Aromatoleum petrolei: one gene and its partners. The main gene of each other region encodes a partner of the protein of the gene in region 3 in a complex. Links are inferred from orthologs where the notes say so. Each region holds a gene or a part of one and is shown on either strand. Other genes may lie near its edges. The genes, in order: dnaN, holB and holA.

Region 1 (2,936 bases), 1.6 Mb from region 3 along the record:
TCGATGTACTTGTTGATGACGCGCGTCATCGCCGCGCGCAGGCCGGTGAGGTGGGTGCCGCCGTCGGCCTGCGGGATGTTGTTGGTGTAGCACAACACCTGTTCGGCGTAGCTGTCGTTCCACTGCATCGCGACTTCGACGCCCAGCTCGGCGTCGTGGCCGTGGCCGGTGGGGATGCGCGTGCTGCCCGCGGCGTAGAACACGTTGGGGTGCAGCACCGACTTGGTGCGGTTGATGTATTCGACGAAGCCCTTCACGCCGCCGGCGAAGGCGAAGTCCTCTTCCTTGCCGGTGCGCTGGTCGACGAGGCGGATCTTCACGCCGTTGTTGAGGAAGGACAGCTCGCGCAGGCGTTTGGCGAGGATTTCGTAGTGGTATTCGACGGTGCCGAAGATGTCGTCGTCGGCGAGGTAATGGACCTCGGTGCCGCGCTTGGTGGTCTCGCCGATGACCTTCAGCGGGCTGACCTCGACGCCGTCGACGACGTCGATCACGCGCTCCTGCGGCACACCGCGGTGGAATTCCATGAAGTGCTTCTTGCCGTCGCGGCGCACGGTGAGGCGCAGCCACTTCGACAGCGCGTTCACGCACGATACGCCCACGCCGTGCAGGCCGCCGGACACCTTATAGCTGTTCTGGTTGAACTTGCCGCCGGCGTGCAGCACGCACATGACGATCTCGGCCGCCGAGCGCTTGGGCTCGTGCTTGTCGTCCATCTTCACGCCGACCGGGATGCCGCGGCCGTTGTCGGCCACGGAGATCGAGTTGTCGGCGTGGATAGTGATGACGATGTCGTCGCAGTGGCCTGCCAGCGCCTCGTCGATGGAGTTATCCACGACCTCGAACACCATGTGATGCAGGCCGGTGCCGTCGGAGGTGTCGCCGATGTACATGCCGGGACGCTTCCTCACGGCTTCCAGGCCTTCGAGCTGCTGGATGCTGGATTCATCGTAGTCGCCGGACGGAGCGGGAGCGGGGACGGGGGCGGACTGAGGCAGGTTTTGCGGATCGGACATCGTCAATCTCTATGAATCATCAAAGAACGCGCCCCGGGAGGGCCCGGGGCGTCAGAACGCTGCGGCGGCGGGCGCCGTGTGCGTCAAATTCGCATCGGCATGACCACGTACTTGAAGCGGTCGTTGCCCGGCAGGGTCACCAGCGCGCTCGAGTTGCCGTCGTTGAAGCGCCACTCGACCTGGTCCTCGTGGATGTTGGTGAGCACGTCGAGCAGATAGGTGACGTTGAATCCGATGTCGAGCGCGTCGCCGTGATAGTCGACTTCGAGCTCCTCCTGCGCTTCTTCCTGTTCGGCGTTGGTCGAGGCAATCTTCAGCATGCCGTCGCCGAGCACGAGGCGCACGCCGCGGAACTTGTCGTTGGTGAGGATGGCGACGCGCGACAGGGTCGCGAGCAGCGGTGCGCGCTCGAAGGTCAGCAGCTTCTGGTGGTTCTGCGGGATCACGCGCTCGTAGTCGGGGAATTTGCCGTCGATGAGCTTGGAGACGAGCTCAATCGGGCCGAAGCGGAACACCACCTGATTGCCGGCGAGGACGACTTCGAGCGGGTCCTCGCTGTCGGCGAGCTGGCGCGCGAGCTCCATGACCGTCTTGCGCGGCAGGATGACCTCGGTGCGCGGCACTTCGGCCTCGAGCGGGCTGGAGGCGAAGGCGAGGCGATGGCCGTCGGTGGCGACCATGCGCAGTTCCTTACCGTCGGCGATCAGCAGCAGACCATTGAGATAGTAGCGGATGTCCTGCTGCGCCATCGCGTAGGCGACCTGGGCGAGCTGGCGCTTGAAGCTCTTCTGGCTGATGCTGAAGCGCGTGGCGTCGCCGTCGGGCAGGTTCATGCGCGGGTAGTCGGCGGCGGGCAGGGTCTGCAACGCGAAGCGGCTGCGCCCGGCCTTCACCGTGAGGCGCTTGTCGTCGAGCGTGAGCACCACTTCGCCGGCGGAGGGCAGCGCGCGCAGGATGTCCTGCAGCTTCTTCGCGGCGACGGTGATGTTGGCGTCCTCGCCGCCGATGTGTCCGCCCGTGGTCGTGCGGATCTGGATCTCGATGTCGGTGGCGAGCAGGGTGAGCTGGTCGCCGTGCTTCTCGATCAGCACGTTCGACAGGATCGGCAGGGTGTGGCGCTTTTCGACGATGCCGGCGACCGACTGCAGCGGGGCGAGGAGCGCATCGCGGGTGGTGGTGAGCAGAAGCATGGCGTCAGGATCTTCCGTTTGAAGTTATTCCGTTTGTCCGGGCAAGGAAGCGGTGCGGCGCGGCACACTCATCCGCGCAGCACCTGCGTCAGCACGTGCACGTCGTGGTTGAGCTGCTGGTCCGCGAGGCGCAGGTCCGCGATCGTGCGGCAGGCGTGCAGCACGGTGGTGTGGTCGCGTCCGCCGAAGGCCTCGCCGATCGCCGGCAGCGACATCGGCGTGAGGTCCTTGGCGAGCCACATCGCGACCTGGCGAGGGCGGGCGATCACGCGCGTGCGCTTCTTGGAGTGCATGTCGGCGACCTTGATCTTGTAGTAGTCGGCGACCGTCTTCTGGATATGCTCGATGGTGAGCTGGCGGTTGTGCGCGTTGAGCAGATCCTTGAGCGCGTCCTTCGCCACCTCGAGCGAGATGCCGCGGCCGTGGAAGCGCGCGAAGGCGACGACCTTGTTGAGCGCGCCTTCGAGCTCGCGCACGTTGGAGCGCAGGTTCTTGGCGATCAGGAAGGCGACGTCGTCGGTGAGCTCGACGCGCAGCGCCTCGGCCTTCTTCTGCAGGATCGCGACGCGCATCTCGAGCTCGGGCGGCTCGATCTGCACCGTGAGGCCCCAGTCGAAGCGGGAGATCAGGCGATCTTCCAGGCCCTGGATGTCCTTGGGATAGGTGTCGCAGGTGATGACGATCTGCTTCCTCGCCTCGGTGAGCGCGTTGAAGGCGTGGAAGAACTCTT
Region 2 (3,152 bases), 3.1 Mb from region 3 along the record:
TTCATTGCGCAGGCGGGCGATCTCTTCGGCGACGTGGATGACCCAGGCAGGTTCGTTGGTCTTGCCGCGATGTGGAACCGGCGCGAGATACGGGGCGTCGGTTTCGATGAGCAGGCGGTCGAGCGGCACGTATTGCGCGACGGCCTTCAGCTCCCTGGCGTTCTTGAACGTGACGATGCCGGAGAACGAGATGTAGAAGCCGAAATCGAGGGCGGCCTCGGCGACGTCGCGCGATTCGGTGAAGCAGTGCATCACGCCGCCGGCTTCACCGGCGCCCTCCTCGCGCATCAGGCGCAGGGTGTCGTCGGCGGCGGAGCGCGTGTGGACGATCAGCGGCTTGCCGCATTGGCGGGCGGCACGGATATGGGTGCGGAAGCGTTCGCGCTGCCATTCGGGCGCGTCCTTCTGCCAGTAGTAGTCGAGGCCGGTCTCGCCGATGGCGACTACTTTGGGGTGCTCGGCAAGTGCCAGCAGGCGGGCTGCGTCCGGTTCTTCGACACCGTCGTTGTCAGGGTGCACGCCAACCGAGGCGAACAGGTTGGGGTGGCGCTCCGCGAGCGCGAGGACTCGCGGGAAATCTTCCATTTTGACGCTGACGCACAGGGCGTGGCCGACGCGGTTCGCGGCCATCGCCGCAAGGATGGCTTCTTCGCGCTCGGCCAAATCGGGGAAATCGAGGTGACAGTGTGAATCTACGAACATCGATGACACGTCAAAGAGTATGGGTGGGGCGGTTCGAGCCGAGATGACCGGCGAGGATCTGTTCGATGCGCGCACGCAGGGCCTTGCCGGACTCGTCCGAACTGAAATGCACGCCGATACCCTGGGTCTTGCCGCCTTGGGCACCCTGGGGGGTGACCCATACGACGGTCGCCGCGACAGGATGCTTGGTCGGGTCGTCCATGAGTTGCAGGAGCATGAAGACTTCGTCCCCGAGCGCATGCACGCGTGGCGTCGGCACGAAGATGCCGCCGTTGGCCAGGAAGGACATGTAGGCGGCGTAGAGCGCGGATTTCGAGTTTATGTTCAGCGACAGCACGCTGGGGCGTGCGACGCTCGGCTTGGGAGCTTCGCTCATCGGCGGGTTCCGGTCACGGCGCGCGCATAGCGCAGGAGCATGTCTTCGAGCATCAGCCTTGCATTGAGCGGATGCTGTGCGACCCGGCGAATCCGGGCGAGTTCATTGTAGCAGTTCGTCACAGCCGCCACGCTGGTGCGCTGCGCGAGCGCGGCAATGACATCATCCTCGCCGGGGAAGAAGCGCACCCGTCCGCCAAGGCGCAACGAAGCGAGGTCGGTAACCCAGCGTTGCAGCCATTCGACGAGCTGCGGCATGCCGAAGCCGGCAGCGACCGCTTCCTTCGATTTGAGCCAGCTTTCCCACTGGCCGGCGAGTCTCAGCGGATCACCGGCGGGCAGCGCTGCAATGTCTTTCACGAAGCGCCGCAGCAGGACGTCCGCGCCGCTCTTCGCAAGGCGCTGGGCTGCAAGCGGCATGCCGCCTGTGAGCGCGAGCAGGTCCGCGGGCGGTGCATCCGGGCCGGAGAGCCATTGCGCCACGATGTCCGCCGCCGGGCGCGCGAAGCTCCACTGCTGGCAGCGGCTGCGGATGGTGGGTAGCAGTCGGCGCGGGGCCGACGACACGAGCAGGAAGATGCAGCCTTCCGGCGGCTCTTCGAGCAGCTTCAGCAGGGCGTTGGCGGTGAAGGCGTTCATCGCCTCCGCGGGATCGACAATGATGACGCGCCGGCTGCTCTGGTGTCCTGTCACGGAGAGCGCCTCCTGCAGGTCGCGGATCTGTTCGATCAGGATCTGCGAGGATTTCTTCTTGCCGCTGCCGGCTTCGCCACCGTCGCCGCCGTCCCCTGCCTCGCTCTCCGCCGCCGCGTCGGCTTCGGGGACGATGGGCAGCAAATCGGGGTGATTGCCGGATAGCCGTAGCTGACAGGGCGCGCAGTGGTCGCAAGCGTGCCCGTCGCCCGCGGGGGCCGCGCACAGCAGGCTTGCCGCGAGCACGTCGGCGAGCTCGCGCTTGCCGAGGCCTTCGGGACCGACGAAGAGCAGCGCGTGCGGCAGCCGCCCGCCGAGGCCGACCAGCCGCTGCCAAGCGTCCTGCAGCCAAGGGTGGATCATCGGAAGAAGCGCTCCACGACGATCGCCTCGATCTCGGCACGGATCTGTTCGGGCGGGCGGTCGGCCGCGATGACGCGGATGCGCTCGGGGGCCATGCGCGCACGTTCGAGGTAGGCCGTGCGCACGCGCTCGAAGAAGTCACGTTGCTCGCGCTCGAAACGGTCCGGCGCGGCACCGGTATTGGCGACGCGTGCTGCGGCGATTGCCGGCGGCAGATCGAACACGAGGGTCAGGTCGGGCTGGAAGCCGGGGTGAACCCAGTCTTCGAGGGCGGAGAATTTGGCGGCGTCGAGGCCGCGTCCGCCGACCTGGTAGGCGTAGGTGGCGTCGGTGAAACGGTCTGAAACGACCCAGGTTCCGGCTGCGAGCGCGGGATGGATGCGGGCGGCGAGATGTTCGCGACGTGCGGCGAACATTAGCATGGCCTCGGTTTCGAGGTGCATGGGCTCGTGCAGCAGAAGCTCGCGGAGCTTTTCGCCGAGGTCCGTGCCGCCCGGTTCGCGCGTCTGGTCGACAGTCAGCCCGCGGCCCAGGAGGAGTGCGACGACCGCCGCAATCTGGCTGCTCTTTCCAGCCCCGTCGATGCCTTCAAAGGTGATGAAGCGCCCGCGGGCGCGCGTCTGGTTCAACTTCCCGATCCCCGCTGATAACGATTGACCGCTTTGTTGTGGTCGTTGAGGTTGGAGGAAAACTCGCTGGTCCCGTCGCCGCGGGAGACGAAATACAGGTATTCGGTCTGCGCAGGGCGTACCGCAGCGTTCAGCGATTCGGCGCCCGGCATCGCGATCGGCGTTGGCGGCAGCCCGGCGCGAGTGTAGGTGTTGTAGACGTGGTCGGTTTCGAGGTGCCACTTTTTCAGACGACCATCGAAGGACTCGCCGTAGCCGTAAATCACGGCGGGATCGGTCTGCAGACGCATGCCGATGCGCAACCGGTTGGCGAAGACGGAGGCGACGAGCCCGCGATCCTCCGGGCGCCCGGTTTCCTTCTCGACGATGGACGCGAGGATCAGCGCGTCG
Region 3 (3,105 bases):
TGATCGGTGCGAGGTATTCCTCGCTCCAGTCCTGTTCGGTCGCGGCGACGAGGCGGGCGCCGGGAATGGCTGCCTCGCGCAGGATGGCGAGGGACTCGTTGCAGCCGCGCATCTCGACCTCCTTCGTGGCGAGCATGCGGGCGATTTCGGGCAGGAAGCGGGCCGCCACCGCACGGTCGACGAGCAGCGATTCGGCCGTGTTGCAGGTGCCGTAGCGTTGTGTCTTGGCGTTCTCGACGATGGGCACGACCTTCGCCGGGTCGGCTTCGGTTTCGACGTAGACGTGGCAGTTGCCGTCGAGGTGCTTGATCACCGGCACGCGCGCTTCGCGCGAGATCCGTTCGATGAGCCCCTTGCCGCCGCGCGGAACGATGACGTCGACGAACTCGGGCATGGTGATGAGCTGGCCGACGGCGGCGCGATCCGTGGTTTCCACGACCTGGACTGCCGATTCGGGCAAGCCCGCGGCGGCAAGACCGGCACGCACGCAGGCAGCGATCGCCTGGTTGCAGTGCAGGGCCTCCTTGCCGCCGCGCAGGATTGCCGCGTTGCCGGACTTGAGGCACAGCGCGGCCGCATCCGCGGTGACGTTGGGGCGCGCTTCGTAGATGATGCCGATCACGCCGAGCGGAACGCGCATTTTGCCGACCTGGATGCCGGAGGGGCGGCGCTTGACGTCGGTGATTTCGCCGACGGGGTCGGGCAGTGCCGCGACCTGTTCCAGGCCCTGGGCCATTGCCTCGATGCCTTTGGCGTTGAGCGTGAGGCGGTCGATCATCGCCGGCTCGAGTCCGGCCGCGCGTGCCTCCTCTACGTCGCGCGCGTTGGCGGCGAGCAACTCCTCGCGGCGGTCGCGGATCGATGCGGCCATCGCGCATAGCGCCGCGTTCTTCGCGGCGGTCGACGCGCTGGCGAGCTGGCGCGAGGCGGCGCGGGCTTGGCGGCCCAGCGTCTGCATGTATTCCTGAATATCCATGGAAATTCCGGTGTTGCCGTGCAAAAGAACATTAAAGCACCGAACGGTGCGATGCGGCCAGTGTCGGAGGGCGCTTGGCCGAAGTGCTAGCGGCGGACGAGCCGGAGCGCGAGCTGAAGAAATTCGTCCCACACGTCGCCCGGGGCAAGACCCTTGATGATGCGGTCGATGCGCGCGGCGTGCAGCAGTGCGGCGCGCAACGTCGCCGGCTTGAGGCGCGGAAGGGCGCGCTGAATCGCTTGGCGGCGGCGTTCGTCGAACACGCGCTCGGCCTTGAGCAGGGCTGGTAGTTGCTGGCCCGACGCGACACCGGAACTCAGGTTCGCGAGCGTGCGGATCTCGTTCGCGAGGGCCCAAAGCACGAGCGGCGGGGCCGTTCCCTCGCCCTGCAGGCCTTCGAGAAGGCGTGTGCAGCGCACGGGGTCGCCTTCGAGGAGGGAATGGCGCAGTTTGTCGATGTCGTAGCGTGCGACGTTGAGTACCGCGTCCTGCACGTTTTCCTGCGTCAGGCGTCCTTCCCCGTGCAGCAGGCCGAGCTTGAGGATTTCCTGATGGGCTGCGAGGAGGTTGCCCTCGACGTGGTCGGCGATGAAGGCGAGCGCTTCGGCTGGCGCGGACTGATTCTGGCGCGCAAGACGGCCTGCGATCCATTCGGGCAGGCGTTCGCGCTCGGGGGCGTTCAGCTCGACCACAATGCCGCCGTCGCTCAGGGCCGTAAACCATGAGGCCTTGCGTGCGGTCCAGTCGAGCTCGGGCAGGGTGACCAGGGTGACGATACCGTCGCCCGGGTTGCGCGCATGCCGTTGCAGCGCTTCGCCGCCTTCGCGGCCGGGCTTGCCGGTGGGAATGCGCAGATCGATCAGCTTCGAGCCGCCGAACAGCGACAAATTGCCCGCCGCGGCGCTCAGGCTTTCCCAGCGGAATCCCTGCCCGACGACCAGCGTCTCCCGTTCCTCGAATCCTTGGCGGCGTGCCGCCGCGCGGATCAGGTCAGCCGCTTCGAGCACGAGCAGCGGTTCGTTGCCGTGAAGCAGGTAAAGCGGGGCGAGCGGCTTTTCGAGGAGGGCGGGCAGCTGGTCCGGGCGCAGGATCACGGCTTGATGGCAGCGAGTCGGCGCATGAGCTGGTCGACGAGGTCGCCCTGCATGTCGCGGTAGAGCAGGGCTTCTTCCTGCTCCTTCGCGAGCACCTGCGAGTCGTCATAGGTGTATTCACGCTTGGCCGAAATCGTCGTGGGGCGGATGCGTTCGTTGCCCGCGCGGTCGATCAGGCGGAAGGTGAGGACGTGGCGCAATTCGTACTCGCGCACCTTGCCGGCGCCCGTCAGGGTGAGGATTTCCCGCTCGGGTTGATTGCGCAGGATCTCGAGTTTCGCTTCGGCCTTGGCCGGGTCGTCGACGATCTCGGTTGTGCCGCTGGTGCGGATACGCCGGCGCAGCGCGGCACCGAATTCGCTCTGGGCGCTGACGCCGACGTGGATGGTCGAGAACGCGAGCGGACGCGGGCCGCGCAACTGGAAGCCGCAGCCGGCCAGGGACGCCACGGCGACTGCGCCGAGGGCCAGCAGCAGACTGCGGCGGGAGCGGGAAGGTGTCATCCGCGGGAGTCCTCAGACCACGATGTTGACGAGACGGCCCGGCACGACCACGACCTTGCGCGGCGGCTTGCCTTCCATGAACTTCTGCGCCGCCTCGGAGGCGAGTGCGATCGACTCGATCTGCGACGCGCTCGCGTCCGCGGCGACCTTGATGTTGCCGCGCAGCTTGCCATTGACCTGCAGCACGAGGTCGAGCTCGTCCTGCTTGAGTGCGGCCTCCGACGGTGTCGGCCAGCTCGCGTTGAGGACGTCGGCGGCGAAGCCGCAGTCCTGCCACAGCGCGTGCGCGATGTGCGGCGTGATCGGGGCGAGCAGGCGCAGCAGGATGGACAGGCCTTCCTCGGTGACTTCCGCGTGGGCGGCGGCGTTGTCGCGCGGCGCCTTCTCCAGCGCGTTGAGAATCTTCATCGCCGCGGAAACGACGGTGTTGAACTGGTGCTTGCCGAAGTCGTAGTTCGCCTGCTTCAGACAATTGTGGATCTCGCGGCGCACCGCGGCCAGCGCCTCGGGCAGCGGGGCCACCGCGAGCGTG

What was found.
Region 1: the proteins of holA (region 3) and dnaN are in contact, whole or in part, in a cryo-EM structure (PDB 8GIZ), measured with the Escherichia coli proteins. The link is inferred for Aromatoleum petrolei from one-to-one orthologs.
Region 2: the proteins of holA (region 3) and holB are in contact, whole or in part, in a cryo-EM structure (PDB 8GIZ), measured with the Escherichia coli proteins. The link is inferred for Aromatoleum petrolei from one-to-one orthologs.

The regions. Positions count from the first base shown.
Region 1 is NZ_CP059560.1:2,705,324-2,708,259, forward strand. What follows is about bases 154-2,936. They hold dnaN (DNA polymerase III subunit beta), read right to left. Parts: upstream 2,207-2,936; coding sequence 1,100-2,206; downstream 154-1,099. Other genes in these bases: gyrB (DNA topoisomerase (ATP-hydrolyzing) subunit B), read right to left, coding at 154-1,016; dnaA (chromosomal replication initiator protein DnaA), read right to left, coding at 2,275-2,936. Outside these bases: more of gyrB, read right to left, coding at 1-153. UniProt on the Escherichia coli protein: Confers DNA tethering and processivity to DNA polymerases and other proteins. Acts as a clamp, forming a ring around DNA (a reaction catalyzed by the clamp-loading complex) which diffuses in an ATP-independent manner freely and bidirectionally along dsDNA.
Region 2 is NZ_CP059560.1:4,244,131-4,247,282, reverse strand. What follows is about bases 105-3,103. They hold holB (DNA polymerase III subunit delta'), read right to left. Parts: upstream 2,134-3,103; coding sequence 1,075-2,133; downstream 105-1,074. Other genes in these bases: mltG (endolytic transglycosylase MltG), read right to left, coding at 2,759-3,103; tmk (dTMP kinase), read right to left, coding at 2,130-2,762; ToN1_RS19395 (PilZ domain-containing protein), read right to left, coding at 713-1,078; ToN1_RS19400 (TatD family hydrolase), read right to left, coding at 105-702. Also shown: more of ToN1_RS19400, read right to left, coding at 1-104; more of mltG, read right to left, coding at 3,104-3,152. UniProt on the Escherichia coli protein: Part of the beta sliding clamp loading complex, which hydrolyzes ATP to load the beta clamp onto primed DNA to form the DNA replication pre-initiation complex.
Region 3 is NZ_CP059560.1:1,128,942-1,132,046, reverse strand. What follows is about bases 67-3,018. They hold holA (DNA polymerase III subunit delta), read right to left. Parts: upstream 2,071-3,018; coding sequence 1,063-2,070; downstream 67-1,062. Other genes in these bases: leuS (leucine--tRNA ligase), read right to left, coding at 2,586-3,018; ToN1_RS05090 (LPS-assembly lipoprotein LptE), read right to left, coding at 2,067-2,573; ToN1_RS05100 (glutamate-5-semialdehyde dehydrogenase), read right to left, coding at 67-976. Also shown: more of ToN1_RS05100, read right to left, coding at 1-66; more of leuS, read right to left, coding at 3,019-3,105. UniProt on the Escherichia coli protein: Part of the beta sliding clamp loading complex, which hydrolyzes ATP to load the beta clamp onto primed DNA to form the DNA replication pre-initiation complex.